Regions from separate parts of the Saccharopolyspora tripterygii genome, predicted to be linked through region 1. Evidence: riboswitches for the same ligand, from Rfam matches in the RefSeq annotation. Region 1 holds a riboswitch; the other holds the start of a gene.

Region 1 (10,337 bases):
CACCGCCAGGGACACCCGCGAGCAGATCGGCCGGCTGCACACCCATCCCTCGGGCGGCTGGCTGCGCGGAATCCGGCACCAGGTCGAGGACGAGCCGGATCCGGACTGGCTGGTCCGCCCCGAGGTGCTGGCCGGGCTCGGTGCCGTGGAGGACGCCGGGTTGCTCTACGAGCTGCTGATCCGCCCGCACCAGTTGCCCGCCGCGATCAAGGCGGTCGGGCAGTACCCGCAGCTGACGTTCGTGCTCGACCACTGCGCGAAACCGCCGGTGAGCTCCGGTGAGCTCGAACCGTGGGCGAGCCGGATCCGCGCGCTCGCGGCGCACCCGAACGTGGTCTGCAAGCTGTCGGGCCTGGTCACCCAGGACGAGTGGGCGGCGCAGCCGGACCCGTCGCGGCTGCGCGCCTGCGTGGACGTGGTCCTGGAGTCCTTCGGCCCGAGCCGGGTGATGTTCGGCTCCGACTGGCCGGTCTGCCTGCTCGCCGCCTCCTACCCGGAGGTTCTCGGCGTGGCCAAGGACCTCACCGCCGGCCTCAGCGACTCCGAGCGGACAGCGATCTTCGACACGACCGCCCGCGAGATCTACAACCTCTAGTTGTACTGACTTGAGAGGTTAGGTACGCGGTTGGGAGGTTGGGGAAGTTTTCATGAAAACTTCCCCCACCCACCCCCGAGGACCCGGCCGGGACGCCCACCCCTCCAGACGTCAGGTGGTGCGGGTGACCTTCTGCAGGCCGCGCGGGTTGTCGGGGTCGATCCCCCTGGCCAGGGCCAGGCCGAGGGCCAGCTGCTGGGCGGGCAGGATCTCCAGGATCGGAGCGACCTCCTCGGCGGATTCGGGCACCGGGATCCGGTGCGCGGCCGGGGTCTTCGACGCGGCGGAACCGATCGCGCAGATGTCGGCACCGCGACGGTTCACCGCCTCGACGACCTCGCGGGTCGACTCGCCGCCCAGCCCGGCGCTGCACAGCGCGAGCACGGCGGTCTCGGCGTCGATGGCCGCGACCGGGCCGTGCAGCAGGTCGGCCCCGCTGTAGGAGCGGGCCGACAGGTAGCTGGTCTCGGCGAGCTTCAGCGCGGTCTCGTGCGCGGTGGCCAGCGAGTACCCGCGACCGGTGGTGACCATCCGCCCGGCGAAGCGGTACCTCTGCACCGCCTCCTCCACCGGGTCGGTCGCGTCGGTGAGCGCGGTGGCCGCGAGGTCCGGCAGGACTCGTGCCTGCTCCGCCGTCCCGCCGCGAACGGCATCGATGAGCAGGTACAACGCCAGCAAGGTCGCGCTGTAGGTCTTGGTGGCCGCGACGGCCTGCTCCTGGCCCGCGCGGATGTTGAGCGAGTGCTCGGCGGCCGAGGCCAGCGGGGAGTCGGTGGTGTTGGTGACCGCGACGGTGAGCGCTCCGCGCGCCCGGCCCGACTCGGTGACCGCGAGCAGGTCCGGCGAACCGCCGCTCTGGCTGACCGTGAGCATCAGGACGTCGGTGAGGTCGGGCTGCGCTCCGTACAGGGTCGTCGTGGACGGCGAGGTCAGGCCGACCGGGAGTTGCAGGAGAACTTCGATCAGGTACTTGGCGTACAGCGCGGCGTGATCGCTGGAGCCGCGCGCCGCCAGCAGGGCGAATCGCGGGCGCCGTTCGGCGATGACCGCCGCGACCTCGGCGAACTGCTCTCGGGCTGCCAGCAGATCCGCGAAGATCGCCGGCTGCTGCTCGATCTCTGCCTTCATGTGCGTGCCGGGGTTGGCGGACATCTCGGGCCCATCCCTTCCATAAGGTCCAGACCAATTCTACTCGGTTCGGAACCGGGAAGCACCTCCGGTTCGTCCGATGGTCGGCTTCCCGGCGACCGCCGGGGCGTCACGGATCGTGGTGAGCGACACTCATTGTCAACAGGAATCGGCGTTAGTGTGCTCGCACACCAAAGTCTGAATTGATCAGTGCGCACGACCTGCCGGAGACGCGTTCCGCGCGGCCGCGCTGTCGGGCATGCTCGGTGGTCAGGCTGCGGCGGGTAGGAGGAACGATGCTCGACACGACCGTGTCCGGCGGGGCGGATTCGCAGGGGCGCGCGCCGCGGGAACCGAAGTACTGGGGGCTCAAGCAGCACCTCCTCGACCTGCTGCGATCGATGCCGCCCGGTTCGCCGATCCCGACCGAGCGGTCGCTGGCCTCCGAGTTCGACGTCTCGCGCACCACCGTCCGCCAGGCGCTGGCCGAGCTGACCGTCGAGGGGCGGTTGCTCCGCGTGCAGGGCAAGGGCACCTTCGCCGCCAAGCCCAAGGTCGCCCAGCGGCTCCAGCTGTCCTCCTACACCGAGGACATGCGGGCCCAGGGCAGGCAGCCCACCTCCCGGCTGCTGGAGGTCGTCGAGGAGGCCGCCGACGAGGAGCTCGCGGTGCTGCTGGGCACCAAGGCCGGTTCCGCCGTGCTGCGCCTGCGCCGGCTGCGGCTGGCCGACGCCGAGCCGATGGCCATAGAGACCACCCACCTGCCGCTCGCCCGGTTCCGCGGCCTGACCGCGCAGCTGGAGTCCGGTGGTTCGCTGTACCAGGTGCTGCGGGAGAGCTTCGACGTCGAGCTCGGCCACGCCGAGGAGACCATCGAGACCGCGCTGGCCAGCCCGGAGGAGGCCGAGCTCCTCGGCTCCGACGTCGGGTTGCCGATGCTGCTGCTGTCCCGGCACTCCTTCGACACCGAGGGCCGTCCCGTCGAATGGGTCCGCTCGATCTACCGCGGAGATCGCTACAAGTTCGTCGCCAGGCTCAATCCGCCCGCTTGATTCGCGACATGACGGTGCGCAGTCGCCTTTTCGCGCAGTGACACCGATTTTCGTTACACGTCGTGGGAGTCCTCACGAAAACGGGTGCCGCGGAGAAAACCGGCCCGGCACGCGCGTTGGCAGTGGGAGATGAGCGACTCCTATTGCGTGTGTGAGGGAAATGGCAAGGGGCGGCGCGGATTCGGCTGAAGATCAGCCGGAGAAGCAGAGCGAGAAGAAGACCCAGGTCTCACCGGCCCAGGTCGGTGGCGCGGCGCTGGCGTCGGTCACCGCCGCGTTCCTGGGTTCGCGGCTGGGCGTCGCCGGGACCGTGGTGGGTGCTGCTCTGACCAGCGTGATCATCACCGTCGGCGGCGCGCTCTACCAGCGGTCGATCGAGAAGACCAAGGAGAAGGCCGTGGTCGCCGCGGCCAGGGCGTCGGTGCTGCGGCAGCGCCGCATCCCGCCGGGGCACGCCCGGACCGAGGCGGCGACGCGGAAGCTCCAGGTCAGCGGTTTGCAATGGCCCGGCGGCGAAGCCGTCGAGGAGCCGGCGACCGAGCTCGTCCAGCGGGAGGCCCGGACCGTGCTCTCACCGCCGGTGCCGCGCCGCAGGTGGGGTCGCTGGACCTTGGTCGGCGCGACCTGCTCGGCGGTGTTCGCGGTGAGCATGCTGCTGGTGACCGGCTTCGAGGGCGTCACCGGACGCCCGCTCTCGGGCGGTGACGACGGGACGACGCTCGGTCAGGTCTTCAGGCCGGCGCCGCAGGCTCCGATCGAGACCGAACCTGCCGAGCCCACGGTCGGCGAACCGGCCCCGACCAGCGAGAAGTCCACGACGGAACCTTCCGCTCCGCCGACAAGCAGCGAGCAGGCCCGGCCCAGCGAGCAGTCGCCCAGCCCGTCGCCGAGCGAAACCGGTTCGCCCGCAACGCCATCCTCGACCGCGCAGCTGACTCCCGAGTCGACGGTCCCGGGACCACTTCCCGGATAAATGCGAAAAACGGTGAAATGATCGGGAATCGAGCTAATGATCAACGACTGTTCGGAGTTGTTTTGCGCACATTGCGCTAAAAGCTGGATGTGATTTCCCTGAGAAGATCTGATACTGGACCGGCGACGGGGCCTTGAGAGATCAGGTCACTACAAGGGAGACACGAGATGAAAAGCAGACTCGCGGCTCGCATTGCCGGGACCGTTCTGGTCACCGCGGGAACGGTTGCCGCACTGACCATGCCGGCCACCGCCACCGCGCCCACCGCCGCTCCGGTGGCGGGGACGCTGCTCGAGGCGATGCAGCGCGACCTCGGCCTCACCGAGGTGCAGGCCCTCGACCGGCTCAAGCTCGAATCCGCGGCGCAGCGCACTGAGAGCACGTTGCGCGACGCGTTAGCGGACTCCTTCGGCGGTGCCTACTTCGACTCCGCGACCGGCAAGCTCGTGGTCGGCGTGACTGACGCCGCCCGCTCCGAGCAGGTCCGCGCGGCCGGTGCCGAGGTCCGCCAGGTGGCCTTCAGCGTCAAGCAGCTCAACGGCGTCGTCGACGGTCTCAACGCAGGCAAGGCGCAGGCCCCGAAGAGCGTCACCGGCTGGTACGCCAGCGGCAAGCAGAACGCCGTCGTCGTCACCGTCAAGCCGGGTGCCGCCGCCGAGGCCGCGCAGTTCGCGCAGGCCGCGGGCGCTCCGGCCGACGCGGTCAAGGTCGTCGAGTCGCAGGAGCAGCCCCGGACCCTGATGGACGTGGTCGGCGGCAACGCCTACTACATCGGTAGCGGCGCTCGCTGCTCCGTCGGTTTCGCCGTGGATGGTGGGTTCGTCTCCGCCGGCCACTGCGGTGGTTCCGGCGACACCACCACCGAGCCCAGCGGCACCTTCGAGGGCTCGTCCTTCCCGGGTGACGACTACTCCTACATCTCGACCGGCGACGACGACACCCCGGTGGGCGCCGTCAACGACTACAGCGGTGGCACGGTCGGTGTCGCCGGTTCGTCCGAGGCCTCCGAGGGCGCGTCGATCTGCCGCTCCGGTTCGACCACCGGCTGGCACTGCGGCACGGTCGAGGCCAAGAACCAGTCCGTGCAGTACGAGCAGGGCACCGTCGAGGGCCTGACCCGCACCGACGTCTGCGCCGAGCCGGGCGACTCCGGTGGCTCGTTCATCGCGGGCGACCAGGCCCAGGGTATGACCTCGGGCGGTTCGGGCGACTGCACCAGCGGTGGCACGACCTACTTCCAGCCCGTCGGTGAAGCGCTGTCGGCCTACGGGGTCTCGCTGGTCACCCAGTGATCCTCGGTGGCGGTTCCCAGCGGGAGCGCCACCTCACGCAGCACGACGACCCCCGGGATCATCGGTCCCGGGGGTCGTCGGCGTCGTGCTCAGGGAAGTCGCGCGCGCAGGTCGCGGGCTGCCGCCGCGGGGTCCTCGGCCTCGGTGATCGCGCGGACCACCACGATGCGCTCCGCACCCGCCTCGACGGCCTCGCCGAGGTTGTCGGCACCGATGCCGCCGATGGCGAACCACGGACGTCCGTGCCCCCCGTGCTCGGCGGTGCGCCGGACCAGGTCGATGCCTGCGGCGGGACGCCCGGGCTTGGTCGGCGTCGTCCACACCGGGCCCGTGCAGAAGTAGTCCACACCGCGCTCGGTCGCGCCGGCGTGGGCCTGGGCGGCGTCGTGCGTGGACCGGCCGATCACCACGTCGTCGCCCACCACGCGGCGGGCGACGTCGACGGGCAGGTCGTCCTGGCCCAGGTGCAGCACGTCGGCCTCGGCGGCCATCGCGATGTCCGCGCGGTCGTTGACCGCGAGCAGCGCGCCGTGCCGCACGCACGCCTCGGCCAGCACCTCCAGCGCGGCCAGCTCCTGCCGGGCCTCCAGCGGAGAGCCGTGCGGGTCCTTGTCGCGGAGCTGGATGATGTCGACACCGCCGCTGAGCGCGGCGTCGGCGAAGTCCGCGAGATCACCTCGCTCGCTTCGGGCGTCGGTGCAGAGGTACAACTTCGCGTCGGCGAGGCGTGCGCGGATGCCGAAGCCGTCCAATCCAGGCATGCCTCCCAGCCTAAGGGGTTCTTGCAGACTCACTTTGCTTGGCGGTGCGGGTGGCGGAACCTCACACGCCGCCTGGGCTCCGGGCGCCACGACTGATGTATGCCAATACACGGCGTCGTGTCGTCCTCGCCCAGACGACGTGTGAGAACCCGCGGCGGTGCCGGCTGAGTCCCACACCTGAGGCAACGGCTCCGCCGCTTTCTGAAACGACTCCTAAGGCCTGTTTCGCGGTCGCTTCCCCGGCGGTGCCGGGCGGCAGGTCGTGGCCGACCAGCTGCTGACGTCGTGATCTGCGGACGGGTACGGTGGAGCGTGGTGAGCACGGGAGCCCGGCGGGCCGGGCTGAGAGGGAGCGCAGGGCTCCGACCGTCGAACCTGATCCGGGTCATGCCGGCGCAGGGAGCGTGGAATTGTCTGAGAATCGAACCGATCACGTCGCCGTCGTGGGCGGCGGAGTCGTCGGCCTGTCGGTGGCCTGGCGGGCCGCTGCCGCCGGGAACCGGGTGAGCCTGGTCGACCCGGCGCCGGCCTCCGGTGCCTCGCACGTCGCGGGCGGGATGCTGGCGCCTCTCGCCGAGGCGTGGCCCGGCGAGGAGGAGCTGCTCGAACTCGGCTCGACGTCGTTGAACCGCTGGCCGGAGTTCGCCGACCGGCTCGGTCGCGCCTCGGGCCTGCCGTCCGGTCTGCGCACCGAGGGCACGCTGATGATCGGCATCGACGGGGCCGACCGCGCGGAGCTCGACACCGTCGCCGGCTACCTCGCCGGCCTGGGCCGCAGCGTCACCAAGCTCACGAGCCGCGAGCTGCGCAAGCGGGAACCGTCGCTGGGGCCCGCGGTGCGCGGCGGGCTGGAGGTGCCCGGCGATCTCGCGGTGGACAACAGGCTCGCGCTGGCCGCGCTGCTGGCTGCCGCCGAGGCGGCGGGCGTCGAATTCGTGCGGGAACGCGCGGAACGGGTCCGGCCCGGCGTCGTGGAGCTCACCGAGTCCACTGTGGAGTGCGATGTCGCGGTGATCTCCGCAGGCGCGCACTCGGCGTCGCTGCACCCGGCGCTGACCGGGAAGATCCGCCCGGTCAAGGGCGAGATCCTGCGGCTGCGCCGACGAGCCACCGCGTTACCGCCGCCGACCCGCACCGTGCGCGGACCCGTGCACGGCCGGCCCTGCTACCTGGTGCCGCGCGACGACGGGGGAGTGGTGCTCGGCGCCACCCAGCACGAGGTCGGCTTCGACACCGAGGTCACCGCGGGCGGCGTCCGCGACCTGCTCGCCGACGCCGAGACCGTGATGCCGGGGATCGCCGAGTACGCGCTCGTCGAGGCCACCGCGGGCCTGCGCCCGAGCACGACCGACAACCTGCCGGTGATCGGCTGGCTGGAGCCCGGGGTGCTCGCCGCGACCGGTCACCACCGCGGTGGTTTCCTGCTCACCCCGGTGACGGTCGACGCCGTGCTGGCGCTGCTGCGCGGCGAAGAACCGGAACCGCTCATCAAGGCCACCGATCCGAGCCGCTTGGGAGGAATGCAGTGAACGTCGTGATCAACGGCAACGCGCGGGACGTCGGTCCCGACGCCACGCTCGCGTCGGTGCTGGACGACTTCGGCGTGCCGGAACGAGGCGTGGCCGCGGCGGTCGACGGCGCGGTGGTGCCGCGCGCGTCCTGGCCCAGCACGGTGCTGCACGCCGGCGCCGCCATCGAGATCCTCACCGCAGTGCAAGGAGGGTGACCGTGGACGACCCATTGGTGATCGCAGGTCGGGAGTTCGGTTCGCGCCTGATCACCGGGACCGGCGGGGCCAACAACCTCGCGGTCCTGGAGCGCGCGCTGATCGCCTCCGGCACCGAGCTGACCACCGTCGCGATGCGAAGGGCCGATGCCGGCGGCGGCACCGGCGTGCTCGACCTGCTGCGCAAGCTCGGCATCGAGGCGTTGCCCAACACCGCGGGCTGCCGCACAGCGGCCGAGGCCGTGCTCACCGCCCAGCTCGCCCGCGAGGCCCTGGGCACGAACTGGGTCAAGCTGGAGGTGGTGGCCGACGAGGACACCCTGCTGCCCGATCCGGTCGAGCTCCTCGACGCCGCGGAGCAGCTGGTGGACCAGGGCTTCGTGGTCCTCGCCTACACCAACGACGACCCGGTGCTGGCGCTGAAGCTGGAGGAGGTCGGGTGCGCCGCCGTCATGCCGCTGGGCTCGCCCATCGGCACCGGCCTGGGCATCCGCAACCCGCACAACATCGAGATGATCGTCTCCCGCGCCCAGGTCCCGATCGTCCTCGACGCGGGCATCGGCACGGCCTCCGACGCCGCCCTGGCGATGGAGCTCGGCTGCTCGGCGGTCCTCCTGGCCACCGCGGTCACCCGCGCCCAGGACCCGGAGCGCATGGCCACGGCGATGCGCAGCGCCGTCGAAGCCGGCCGCTTGGCCTCCCAAGCGGGCAGGATCCCCCAACGCTTCTGGGCCCAAGCCTCCAGCCCAGGCACCCCCACGAGCTGACCCCCGGTCGCGTGGTCCCCCAATTTCTTAAGTATTTGCACGTCACCCGGGTGACCCTCAAATACTTAAGAAATTGGGGGACCAGCCACCCTGGCGACCGGTCAGCGGATGTGGAGGCGTTCGGGGCGGACGAAGCTGATCGTGTAGCTCTTCCACGGGTTGTCGTAGCCGAAGGTGCGGTCGATGGCCTGGCGGGCGTGCAGGGCGTTCTCGACCAGGGAGCTCGCCAGGAGCTCGGAGGCCGGGGCGCCGCTCGCCGGGATGTCGGGGATCTTCGCCGTGGACTTCCCGCCCAGCAGGTCGTCGACCGAGCGCAGCGCGGGCACCGCGACCTTGCGCTCCTCGGCGGGCCGGAAGGCCAGCGTGGCGACGTCCTGGCGCAGCGCGTCGAGCGCGATCGCGGCGGCGCGGGTCGCGTGGTTGTCGTCGGTCTCCTCACCCGTGCCGTCCAGCAGCGCGGGCATGCCCAGCAGGTCCTGGGTCCGGCGCAGCGCGAGCACGTTCGCCGCCTGCAACGCCTTCGGCAGGTCCGCTCCCTGGCCGGAGGCGCGGACGCTGCGCAGCAGCTCCGACACCGACCAGACCGTGGAGCGGATGGCGCCGCGCACGTCCGGCACGATGCTGCTGGGCAGCACCAGGTAGCTCACGTACCCGACGATCAGCGCGATCGCGGCGCCGACCGCCGTGTTCGCCGCGAAGCTGATGCCGACGTTGACCAGCGGGCGGTCCAGCGCCATGGCCTGGTCGACCACGGTGATCACGATCAGGCAGCCCAGGACCGCCTGGTACTCGGCGCGCAGCCTGGGCATGTTCAGCAGCATCCCGCCGATGACCAGCGGGATCAGCAGGTAGGCGCCGGGCAGCAGGGTGATCAGGATGGCCAGCGCTGTCACGCCGAGGACCGCACCACCGGTGCGTTCCAGCGCGCCCGTCATGCTGTCGCGCGCGGCAGGAGCCAGCACCACGTACAGGGCGAGCAGCAGGCTCGACGCCGACGGATCGCGCAGCAGCAGCACGATCACCATGCCGACGGCGACCGCCAGGGTGCAGCGCAGAGCGTGCCGGAACAGCGAGGACCGGAATGACAGGTGGGCGCGCACGGCGCCCCGCAGCCGCTCCTGCAGCGCGCCCTCCTCGGGCGGCGGGACCGGGCGCTCGTCGCGGGAGACCACCGCGGCGCGGATCCGGTCCAGACCCTGGTTCACGCCGGCGACGGCGTCGGGCAGGTCCTGCCGGCCGCCGCGGGCCACGACCGCCTGCGCGGGGTCGCGGCGGGCCACCATCGGAAGTCCGGTGCAGGCGCGGGAGCGGATCGCGCGGGCGAGCTCGGCGGCGACGCGGTCGGCTTCGGCGACGATCTCGCGCAGCCGCTCGGCCTCGATCCGGTCGCTCTGCTGGGCCTGCGCGAGCAGCGTTTCGCGGGCGGCGCGGAACCGGGCGGCGCCGGCCAGCACCTGCCCGAGCCACGTGCTGGAGCCGTCGGAACGCCAAGCGCCCGCGGCGGATTCGAGCACGCCGGGGCCGGGGACCAGCAGCGTCCGGGCGACCGCGACGCGGGTCGCGTGACCGGGATCGGCGACCCCGGTGATCACCCGCAGCAGCAGCGCGAACAGGCCACCCGCGACGGTCGAGGCCAGCAGGACGAGGAACGGCTGGTCGTTGCCGATGCCGGTCGTGGTGGTCACCAGCGTGGCGGCGGCGAAGATCTGCCCGCCGATGCGGTAGTGCTCACCCAGCGCGGGCAGCATCCCGGTGCCGAACACCACGACCGCCACGGCGAGCCCGGCCAGCACCGGGACCTTGGTCAGCATGGGTCCGACCGCCATCATCAGCACCAGCGCGGGCGTCAGCCACACGAACCTGCGCAGGTCGGAGCGCAGCGCCTGACCGCTGGTGGCGGTCAGCGCGAGCACGGTGGTCAGCGCCCCCAGCAGCACCGGGGTCTGCAGCTCGAAGTACCAGCCGACGAACGTTCCGGCGATCACGGCGGCCACCACCAGCAGCACGTACTGCCGCTGCCGGGGATCCGGTGCGCCCGCCTCG
Region 2 (10,337 bases), on a different contig from region 1:
GCGATCAGCTCGTCGCGGGTGGTCGCTGACTCGATCCGCAGCCGCAGCGGCAGGACGTTGACGACCATGCCGGGCACGCGCAGCGCCACCGAGCCCATCCGGCCCATCACCGGCAGGCCGAGCACGACATCGTTCGCCCCGGTCATCCGGTGCAGGTACGCGCCGAAGGCCGCGATCAGCGCGTCCGGCCAGATCGTGCGGGCCTCCTCGGCCGCAGCGCCCAGCTCCTCCAGGGAGGAAGTCGCGGCCAGCTGGCGGTGGAAGCTGTGCGCGGTCGCCCGCGAGCGCTCGGTCAGGGTGACGACGTCGGGATCGTCCTCGAAGCGCTGCCGCCAGTAGACCGCGTCGCGTTCCGCCTTGGGCGAGTCGAGGTACTCGCGCTCGTCGGCGATCAGCTCGCCCAGACCGGCGAACGGTGACTCGCCCGGGTCCTCCCCGGCGACCAGCGCGCTGTAGAGCTCGGCGACCCGCCGGATGATGATCGAGAAGCCGTAACCGTCGATGGCCACGTGGTGGATGCGCTGGTACCACCACCAGCGCCGCTCCCCCAGCTTGCACAGCGCGGCCGTCCACAACCTGCCGCCGTCCTGCTGCGACCGGGTCAGGTCGACCGGAGCGACCAGGTCGGCCTGGATCCACTCCTCCGCGACGGCCTCCGGGTCGTCCTCGCGGGAGAAGTCCAGGACCGGCAGTTCGACCGCGTCGAAGGCCTCGATGACCTGCTGCGGACCGTCACCGTCGTCGACGACGCGCATCCGCAGCGTCTCCGCCTCCGCGACCACCGCGCGCAAGGCCTCCGCGAACAGCTCCGGGTCCACGGACGCGTCGATCTCGATGCGCTCAGCGGTGTTGAAGACCGGGTTGGCCTGGTCGAGTTGCTGGGCGAACCAGATCCCCGCCTGCGCCGCGGACAACGGCAACCGGTCAGCTCGCGACGGCATTGGTCTCCCCACGATCAACAAGATAAGTAAGCCTTACCTTAGTTCAGATGAGATCGGGAGTACAGCCGCACGCCGGACCGCCGGACGTGGGGCTACTCACCCGGGCGCGGGAACACCATCAGCGCGGAGTTCTTACCCGGCAAGCCGACCTCCGCAGCCTGGACGAAGCCCGCCTTGCCGAACGCGCCCACCGAAGCTCCGTTGTGAACGTTCGGCTCGGCGACGACGCTGCGGCACGCCGGGTCGGCGGCGAGTAACCCACGCGCGACGGCTCCGAGCAGGGCCGACCCCATGCCCTTGCCGATCGCGTCCGGCTCCCCGATCGCGATGTGCGCGCCCAGGTCGTGCGGCGCGTGCGAGTAGCAGCACGCCAGCTTGTCGCGCTGCACCCGGTAGAGCTCCAGGTAGCCGATGTCGCGGCCGTCGCGCGCGACGATGCACGGCACCGAGTGCTCACCCGACAGCTGCGCGGAGATCTCGTCGAACCACTGCTTGAGCTGCCAGTCCTGGTTCCAGTTGACCGCGACGTGCTCGCGGTTCATCCAGCGGTGCACCAGCTCGACGTCCGGACCGCCGTCCTCACCGCTGATCGCCACCGGTCGCAGCACCCAGCCGTCGCCGAGCTCCGGCAGCGGAACCCCGGGCACCTCCGCGGGCACCTCGGTGCGCAGCGGGTTGGCGACCTCGAACGGAACCGGCTGGACCCGGACCGCACCCGTCTCGTCCCGGTAGCGCAGCTGCGAGCCGTTGAGCGCCGCGAGATCGGTCAGCGTCGGGGAGTTGAGCCAGTGGTCGATCAGATCCGCGGCCTGCGGGTGCTGCTCGGCGATCGCGCCGAGCCGCTTCGCCAGGTCCGCGAGCAGGTACTCCTCGTGCACCACGCCGCGCCTGCCCAGCAGACCGACGACCACCAGCACGCCCCTGCTGAGCAGCCGGGCGGTGAGGCGGCCGCGGTCCTTGCCGTCGAACTCGAGGATCTCGGGGAGCAACCGCTCCTCGATGTGCCTGGTCAGCCAGCGCTGCGCCTCGGCGGCGTTGGACAGCGAGCGGCCGACGGTCACCAGGTCCTCCGGCAGCGGCAGCGGGTCGACCTCGCGACGCGGCAGCGCGTCGAGCAGCCAGTCGACCAACGTCCCCGACTCCGGTGCGTTGATCGGTGCCTCGGCCCGCGAGCGCGCCCGCGCGTCGGCCGAGCAGGCCGCCGCCAGCAGCGCCGGGTCCGCCGAGACCAGCGTCCGCCCGGCCTCGTCGAGCACGCTGATCGAACCGAACCCGTGCGCTCCCGTCGGTGAGTCGTAGACGACATCGACGTGCAGCGACAAGGATGCGATGGTCAACCGAAGCGGACCTTCGGCGACCGACGTGTGGGTCTCCGCCAGCCAACGCCGCAACAGCACCGAGGCCCGTTGGTGCTGCCGTCCGACCAGGTCGGCTCCGTGAGACACGCCGTGCTCCCCTCCGAGGACATCTTTTTGTAAGCGGAGCCTAACCTAATCATCCTGTCGATCGACAGGCCATCACCCGGAGATCGGGATCGATCGGTCCGACCGGACGAATCGACCATCCCCCGGCGCCGTGCACTGTGGACAGATCCGTGTCAACATCCTCGGACGTGTCAGCAAGACAACACGATTGATCAACACCTGATCCGGTGACGACCGTTGTGTCTCACTGGGCGTTGCCTGAATATCCGCCCTACTCTCCGATTCATCGAATGGGCCTACCGTCCGGAGAGGAGATCACCCATGGATGACGCCGACGCAGTCGTACCGCTCCGGCCGGGTTTCGACATCCAGGTCCGCGGGTTCAGCCGCAACCAGGTCGTCGACCACATCGAGGTCCTGGAAGACCAGCTGCGCATGGTCACCATCGACCGAAACGAAGCGGTCCGGCTCAACAACGACCTCCGCAAGCTCTGCGACGACACCCGCCGGAGCCTCGACCAGACCGAACAGCGGCTCAAGAGCATCGAATCCTCCGACACCGGGCTCCCCGCGGCCTCGCAGCGAGTGCAGAACATGCTCGCCATCGCCGAGGACGAGGTCCAGACCCTGCGCGATCAGTCCAAGCGGCAGGCCGAGATCATCCGCGGCACGGCGGAGACCGAGGCCCGCGCGCTGATCAGCGAGGCCGAGCAAGCCGCGTCCGAGCTCCGCGACCAGTGCAGCGAGCTGGTCACCGACGTCGAGAACCGGCGCGCCAAGCTGCAGCGCGAGCACGAGCAGAAGATCAGCGAGCAGCGCAGCCGCGAGTACCGCCTGCGCCAGGAGATCCGCAACGAGTACAAGCGCGTCGTCGCCAACGCCCAGGAGGAATCCGACGCGCTGATCTCGGAGACCCGCAAGCAGTGCGGCCAGTGGGACGCCGAGTCCGAGCAGCTGAGGCTGGAAGCGCTGGAGGAGATCCGCCTCGAGCGGTTCCGCCTGGAGGAGCTGCGGACCTCGGTGCTCTCCGCGATGGACGACGCCAAGCGGACGCTCGACGGGTCGACCGCGGCCCTGCGCGCCAAGATCGACCCGGCCGGGTCGAGCAGCGCGGACACCGCCGAGACCGACGGGCCGGTGGAACCCGAGGCGCACCGGCTGCAGGAGGTCACGCTGCCCGAGCAGCGCGACGACGTGCAGACCTACACGATTCCGATCGAGTCGCAGCACACGACCAACGGCGCGAAGGCTCCGAGCGCGCGGCACAACTGATCAGGGAGGCGTCGGGTGGAAATGCTGGTGCTGATGTTCGTGTGCGGTCTCGCGGTGGCCACGCTGGTGTTCTGGCCGCTGCTCAACCGCGCCAATCGCAAGGCGGCCGAATCGCAGTCCACTACCCCTCACGGCAGGCACGCGCTGGGCGCCGCCTCGGCCCCTGCCGCCGAGTCCGAGGACACCACCTCGAAGGACACCGCTCCGAAGGCCGAGGCCGGCGACGAGGAGAAGTCCGACCGCGGAGGCGACGGCGAGGCGACGCAACCGGTGAAGATCAAGGCGGTCGCATCGGCGCCTCGCGAGCCGGCGCCGATGGAGATGCCCGAACTGCCGACCGACATCTTCGACACCCGCTTCAAGGCCAAGTTCAACCGCTCCAAGCGTCGCCTGGAGCGCATTCGCGCGGAGATCGAAAAGGCCGGCTGACGCCGGTCGAACGCCGGGTGCGGTGCGACTGTGGCCGGGGCGATTTGCCGGTTGCTAGGTTCGGGAGCGAACCTAGCAACCTACGGCTGGAGCCTCCCAGGTGAAGAATCCGCCCCGGATCTACCTCGTCGCCACCACCGGCAACCCGAACTACGGCGACGAGCTGATCGCCGCGGCCTGGCTCAAGCACCTGGCGAAGGTGGCCCCCCACAGCGAGATCTGGTTGGACTCCCCCAACCCCGGTCCCAGCTCGGTGCTGCTCTCCCACCTGCACCCGAACGTCAAGTTCACCGACACGTTCTGGCGGCTGTGCTGGGAAGCCCCTGAGACCGAACCGTGGGCGGTCGCGGCGTTCGCGCAGCACGCGATCCACAACCCCGGGCTCGCCCCGCGCTGGGTCGCGGGCATCGAGCTGGCCGCCCAGATGGACCTGTTCCACGTGATCGGCGGCGGCTTCATCAACGGCATCTGGCCGCGCCACATCGGTCTGCTCGCGGCGGCCGCGGCGGCGGCGCACCGCTCTGGCGGCCGGGCCGTGATGACCGGGCAGGGACTCTCCCCGGTCGCCGAGGGCGCCGGGGCGCTGCTGCGCAGCCTCACCGAGCAGTTCGAGGTCGTCGACGTGCGCGACGAGTCGTCGGCGTCGGCGCTGGTGAACCCGACCGTCACCGGCGACGACATGTTCTTCGGAGTCGAGTCCGGGTTGTTCCGCACCGACGATGACGACATCCGCGACGTCATGATCTGCATGCAGTCGGACCTGCTGGACGAGTCCGTGCCCGCCTTGGCGGGATTCCTGCTGGACACGCTGCGCGCGTGGCAGGTCAAGCCGGAGCAGGTGGCGTTCGTGGAGGGGATACCGCGCGCCGACCGGGAGGTCTTCTCGCTGGTCGAGCACGACCTGCCGGGTGCCCGCTTCCACGCCTTCGACGAGATCCTGCGCGAGGGACTGCCCGCCCGGCCCGGCCAGCGCTGGTTGTCGACGAGGTTCCACCTGCACCTGCTGGCCGCGGCCGCGGGCGCGAGCGGCGTCGCGGTGTCGATCAACTCCGGGTACTACACCAACAAGCACCGGTCGTTGATCGAACGGGGTTCGGGCTGGGAGCTGAGCGAGGGGTTGCGGGTTCCGGCGAGTCCGTCGGGCGGCGGCTTCAGCACCGCCGCGCTGCGCGAGCTGCAGCAGCGCAAGGCGGCGCTGGCGAAGTCCATCTACGGCTGAGCGACCCGGGACCGCTTGATGCGCACGGTGTCGGCGAGCGCGTTGGCCTCCTCCGCGGTGCGGGCGCGGGGGATCTCGGCCTCCGGCTCCGCCGCGGGCCAGATCTGGGGCGCCTCGACTCCGGGACGCAGTTCCGCACCGCGGGCGGCTTCCAGAACGTCGCGACGGCGGTCAGCGATGTAGAACGGCGCGGCGGCCAGGATCGGGACCGACATGCCGATGAAAACGATCAGAAGAGAAGTGCTCACAGTCCCGGAACTCCATCCACGCTCGCGGAATACCCGCTGGTTGAAGCGCCCTGCTCAGGCAGGGGCCTCGCTCAGCATGTCGCTGTGCGAGCCACTTCGTTAACACCGCGACTTTGTGTCGCGCATCACAATCGAGATCACCTGTTCGGGTACTGCGGAACGGATGACGGCTCGCCATTTCCCGCGAGCCGCCATCGACTTCCCTGATACGTGAAACCGTTGTCAGGCAAGGAATTTCGCGGTCGGCCAGGTTTCCTTGACCCACGCGCTGTTCCAGAAGAGCCACTCGTACTCGGTCGCCCGGCTGAACGCGGCGAACATCTGCTCACGAGTCGCGGCGTCGGAGCGCGCCGCGATCTTGTCGGTGAGCTCGCGAGCGGCCAGCACGGCCTCGGCGAACTCGTCGTCGGCATAGGTCGTGATCCACGCCTTGTAGGGATGCCCCTCGATGTCGCCGGTCGCGTCGAGGATCTTGCTTCCGACGTACTGGTAGACCCAGAAGCAGGGCAGGATCGCCGCCAGCAGCACCGGGTACGACTCGATGAGCGCGCAGGAACGCAGGTAGGACGTGTAGGCCAGGCAGGTCGGCGAAGTGTCGACGCCGTCGATCTCCTCGTCGGTCAGGCCGAACTCCTCGACGTACCCGGCGTGCAGCCGGCGCTCCTCGACCAGCGCGCCCTGCGCGGACCCGGCCAGGAACGCCGCGTCGGCGGGATCATCGGCGCGGGTCGCCGCGGCCGACAGCGCCTGGGCGAACCCGACCAGGTAGCGGGCGTCCTGGACGATGTAGAAGGCGAAGACGTCTCGTTCCAGGCCGCCGTCGGCGAGCGCCTTGTTGAACGGGTGGTCGACGATCGCCTGCTGCAGGTCGGCGGTGCGTTCCCACGCCTCGGCGCAGAACCCGTCGGCGGGCGGAGCGGGCAACGTGCTCATGACGACTCCTCGTGGCGTCGGGATTTCGGGTGCAATGGCGCGCAGGGGACAGTTTTGGTCCGAACCGTCCGGGCAAAACGGACGTGGAACCCGGGCGGTTCGGACCAAAACCGCCCTCGGCCGCTCACCACCACTGGTGGAAGTGGTGCACGGGACCGTGCCCGTGACCGACGTCCAGGCGTTGCGAGGCGCGCAGGGCCTCGGTCAGGTACCGCTTGGCCTCGCCGACCGCTTCCAGCCAGCCGGCCCGCTGCGGGCGCAGCGCGGCGATCGCGGCCGAGAGCGTGCACCCGGTGCCGTGGTCGTTGGTGGTGTCCACGCGCTCGCTGCTGAGGAACTCCGCGAGCCCGTCGCCGTGCAGCAGGTCGACGCTGGACTCCCCGCGCAGGTGCCCGCCCTTGAGCAGCACCTGCTTGGCGCCGAGCGCGGCCAGCCGCTCCGCCTGCGCGGGCATCTCGTCCGGACTGCCGATCTCGGCCTCCCCGAGCAGGTCCGCGGCCTCCGGCAGGTTGGGCGTGATCAGGTCGACCCTCGGCAGCAGCTCGTCGCGCAGCGCGCCGACGGCCTCCGGCGCGAGCAGCCGGTCCCCGCTCTTGGCGACCATCACCGGGTCGAGCACCACGTGCTGCGGCGAGTAGCGCTCCAGCACGGCGGCGACGGCGCGGATCACCTCGGCGTTGGCCAGCATCCCGATCTTGACCGCGTCCACCCGGACGTCGTCGAACAAAGTCACCAGCTGGTCGGTGACGAAGTCCGGTGGCACCTCCTGCACCCGGCTCACCCCGGTCGTGGTCTGCGCGACCAGCGCGGTGATCACCGACATGCCGTAGGCGCCGTTGGCGGAGAATGCCTTGAGATCGGCCTGGATTCCTGCGCCACCGCTGGGATCGGTGCCCGCGATGGTCAGCACGTTGGGAGCCATGACGTCCCTCCGCTAGTACGAGCTAGGTCAGGTTCGACGGGTGTGTTCTCAGCCCTGCCGGGCACCCCGCGTCACTGGCACCAACCTAACAACAGAAGGCAAGCCCCCTCGCGCGCTCCTCCCCGACGCCGCGCTCGCTCGACGAGGCCGGATCGGTCATCCTGACCCCGAGGCTCCGCGGAGCCGCGATGATTGCGACGAATGCTGCTCCGGGTAGGCCGGTCGGAGCCACGAGTCACCCTTGTGGAGCAGTGCCGCGGCGATCGATTTCACACCGTGAAAGCACCCACCGGAAGGCGAGGTAACCCTTCCTCGCGGACTAAAGTGGAGGGCGATGGAAACCACGACCGATGCCCCAGGCTTCGCCCGCTCTCGCCGGCAGCGTCCCGCACAGGACCCGGCGCAGATCTGGGCGCCGCTAGCGGACCTGACCGAGGCCGCCGTCGCGGCCGGTTCGGGGACGGTGGCGATCACCCGCGGATTCGACCGCAACAGCCGTCAGCGCGCCAAGGCGCTGCGAGATCTGCTCTCCCAGCGCGATGTGCCCGCGATCGAGGTCACCCCCGCCCCGGGGAGCGACCGACTGCTGACCGACGTGGCGGTCAGCGCGGTGGTCAACCTGATCGGCGCCGGTTCGTGGCAGCCCTACCGGCTGGCCGCGCAGCTGCGCGCCCCCGTGCTCACGCCCAAGCCCGGCACCGAGCCGGGCGAGGAGGTCAGCAGGGACGTCATCGCGCTGGCCGGCGAGGAGTCGGGCAAGCGGGACGTCGCGCTCTCGCACATCGCGGTGCGCGGCGGCAACCCGGCCGAGGGCCGCCTGACCGTGGCCTTCGACGAGACCGAGCAGGTCATCGACGGCGGCTGGCTCACGGCCACGGTGTCGGAGGGCCGGCTCAGCGTGCAGTTCGGCGGGCAGGACCTGGCCGAGCAGTCGGTCAGCACCGGCCGGATCCGGGTCGAGGCGTCCGACGCGCCGCACCGCCTGGTGCGCGACGAGCTGCCGATCGCCGACTTCGAGGGCGCTGTCGTGCTCTCCGCCGAGCCCGCGGGGCTCAAGGTGCGCCCGGTCTGACCGCTTCTGGGCCGGACGAGTGGTACCGGCTAACAACGCTCGCGCAGGGGCGATTCCCGTAGTGGGGGTCGCCCCTGAGTCATGTCCGGCGACCGCGAACCCAGGTGTGATCACGCGCACGTCCCCACCGTTTCGACGAAGTGCCGTCACATCCACCGGGCTGGCGCGTCCCCCCCACCAGAAGCGCGCGCTGCGCGCCGTCACCGCACCAAGCGGATCGGTACAGGGAGGCTGGGACTGTGGGGCCCCACCAGGAGTGGCACGTGAGTTGCCGCGACGTCGCCGGACGGCGACGAGACATGTCGGTGTTCGTCAACCACGGCCGGGTCGTGATCGTGTCGCCACCCGGCGAAACGGCGGTGCTCTCGCCGCTGGAGGTCGGCCGCTTGCGCGCGGCCTTGCGCGACGCGGTCGTCAGCGCGGCCGAGTAGAACCCGGGGTCGGCGCGGCGGGATTCGGCTCCCCCTCGCTCGCCGTGCCGCACACCCCCGTCACCCTCGGCGAGGCCGGGCTCACCAGGCGTGAGATCTGGATACTCGACGAAGAGGACTTGGCCGCGAGGACGACTCACGGCACAATCTACTCTTGAGTAGGTTTAACGGACGAGGGGTGACGAGTGAGCGCATTGCGGCGATTGTCCAGTTTTCTAGCGAACCATGCCGCACCGGCTCTGCACACCTTGTTCGTGCTGGTCAAACAGGGCGTCGTCCGACCCATGCGGCCGGACAAGCTGGCGCGCATCGCGCTGGCCTACCGCCGGTGGGGCATCACCCTGCCGCTCGGGTTCGCCGTCGGGGCCGCGCGCCACCCCGATCGCCCCGCCGTGATCGACGAGCGCGGCGCGCTCAGCTACGCCGAACTCGCCACCCGCACCACACGCCTCGCCGGTGCGCTGCGCGACCGCGTGCCCGGCAAGACCCGGATCGGCGTGCTCACCCGCAACCACCACGGACCCGTCGAGGTCATCGTCGCCGCGGCCAAGCTCGGCGTCGACGTGGTGCTGCTCAACGTCGGGCTCAGCACCCGCCAGCTCGCCGACGTCCTCGCCGAGCAGGACATCAGCCTGCTGGTCCTCGACGAGGAGTTCACCGGACACCTCGCGGACCTGCCAGGCGACCTCGACGTGGTCCTCGGCTGGGTCGACGGCCTCACCGAGCACGACACGCTCGACCACCTCATCGCCACCGGCGAGGGCAAGCGCCTGGCCCGGCCGAAGCGGCACTCGCGGCTGATCGTGCTCACCTCGGGCACCACCGGCACGCCCAAGGGCGCGCGCCGTCCCGACCCGCCGAGCCTGAACCCCGCCGCCGCGGTGTTCTCCCGGATCCCGCTGCGCGCCGGTGAGCGCGTCCTGCTCAGCGCTCCCCTGTTCCACACCTGGGGCATCGCCGGGTTCCAGCTCTCCGCCGTCCTCGGCGCGACCCTGGTGCTCCGCCGCAAGTTCGACGCCGTCGACGCGCTGCGGACCGTGCAGCGGCACCGGGTCGGCGCGATGTTCGGTGTGCCCGTGATGCTCCAGCGGATGCTCGAACTGCCCGCCGAGGAGCGCGAGAGCTTCGACACCTCGTCGCTGCGCATCGTGGCCGCCAGCGGCTCCGCGCTGCCCGGCGACCTGGCCACCACGTTCCAGCGCGCCTTCGGCCCGGTGCTGCACAACCTCTACGGCTCCACCGAGGTCTCCTGGGTCAGCATCGCCACGCCCGCGGACCTGCGCGCCGCGCCGTCCTCGGCCGGCCGGCCGCCGCGCGGCACGGTCGTGCGCATCCTCGACGACAACGGCGACGCCGTGCGGCGGGGCGAGACCGGCCGCATCTTCGCGGGCAACGACATGCTGTTCGACGGCTACACCAACGGCAACAGCCGCGAGAGCCGCGACG

What was found. A riboswitch is a leader RNA that binds a small molecule or an ion and turns the genes downstream of it on or off. The one in region 1 is predicted to bind thiamine pyrophosphate.
Region 2: it holds a riboswitch for thiamine pyrophosphate, as region 1 does, so the genes downstream of both, thiD (bifunctional hydroxymethylpyrimidine kinase/phosphomethylpyrimidine kinase) here and thiO (glycine oxidase ThiO) in region 1, are expected to answer to the same signal.

What each region holds. Positions count from the first base shown of each region.
Region 1 covers NZ_BAAGZP010000014.1:124,684-135,020, forward strand. The annotation lists gene ACYVF3_RS11615 (amidohydrolase family protein) at 1-595, shown strand, start outside; gene ACYVF3_RS11620 (SIS domain-containing protein) at 707-1,747, opposite strand; gene ACYVF3_RS11625 (GntR family transcriptional regulator) at 2,020-2,775, shown strand; gene ACYVF3_RS11630 (hypothetical protein) at 2,936-3,748, shown strand; gene ACYVF3_RS11635 (S1 family peptidase) at 3,916-5,040, shown strand; gene thiE (thiamine phosphate synthase) at 5,130-5,801, opposite strand; TPP riboswitch at 6,113-6,220, shown strand; gene thiO (glycine oxidase ThiO) at 6,212-7,330, shown strand; gene thiS (sulfur carrier protein ThiS) at 7,327-7,527, shown strand; gene thiG (thiazole synthase) at 7,530-8,294, shown strand; gene ACYVF3_RS11660 (FUSC family protein) at 8,396-10,337, opposite strand, start outside.
Region 2 covers NZ_BAAGZP010000048.1:8,915-19,251, reverse strand. The annotation lists gene ACYVF3_RS31060 (amino acid adenylation domain-containing protein) at 1-941, opposite strand, end outside; gene ACYVF3_RS31055 (GNAT family N-acetyltransferase) at 1,034-2,386, opposite strand; gene ACYVF3_RS31050 (hypothetical protein) at 2,687-3,637, shown strand; gene ACYVF3_RS31045 (hypothetical protein) at 3,659-4,066, shown strand; gene ACYVF3_RS31040 (polysaccharide pyruvyl transferase family protein) at 4,167-5,285, shown strand; gene ACYVF3_RS31035 (hypothetical protein) at 5,276-5,533, opposite strand; gene tenA (thiaminase II) at 5,756-6,466, opposite strand; gene thiD (bifunctional hydroxymethylpyrimidine kinase/phosphomethylpyrimidine kinase) at 6,591-7,388, opposite strand; TPP riboswitch at 7,376-7,467, opposite strand; gene ACYVF3_RS31020 (hypothetical protein) at 7,723-8,460, shown strand; gene ACYVF3_RS31015 (hypothetical protein) at 8,724-8,891, shown strand; gene ACYVF3_RS31010 (AMP-binding protein) at 9,146-10,337, shown strand, end outside.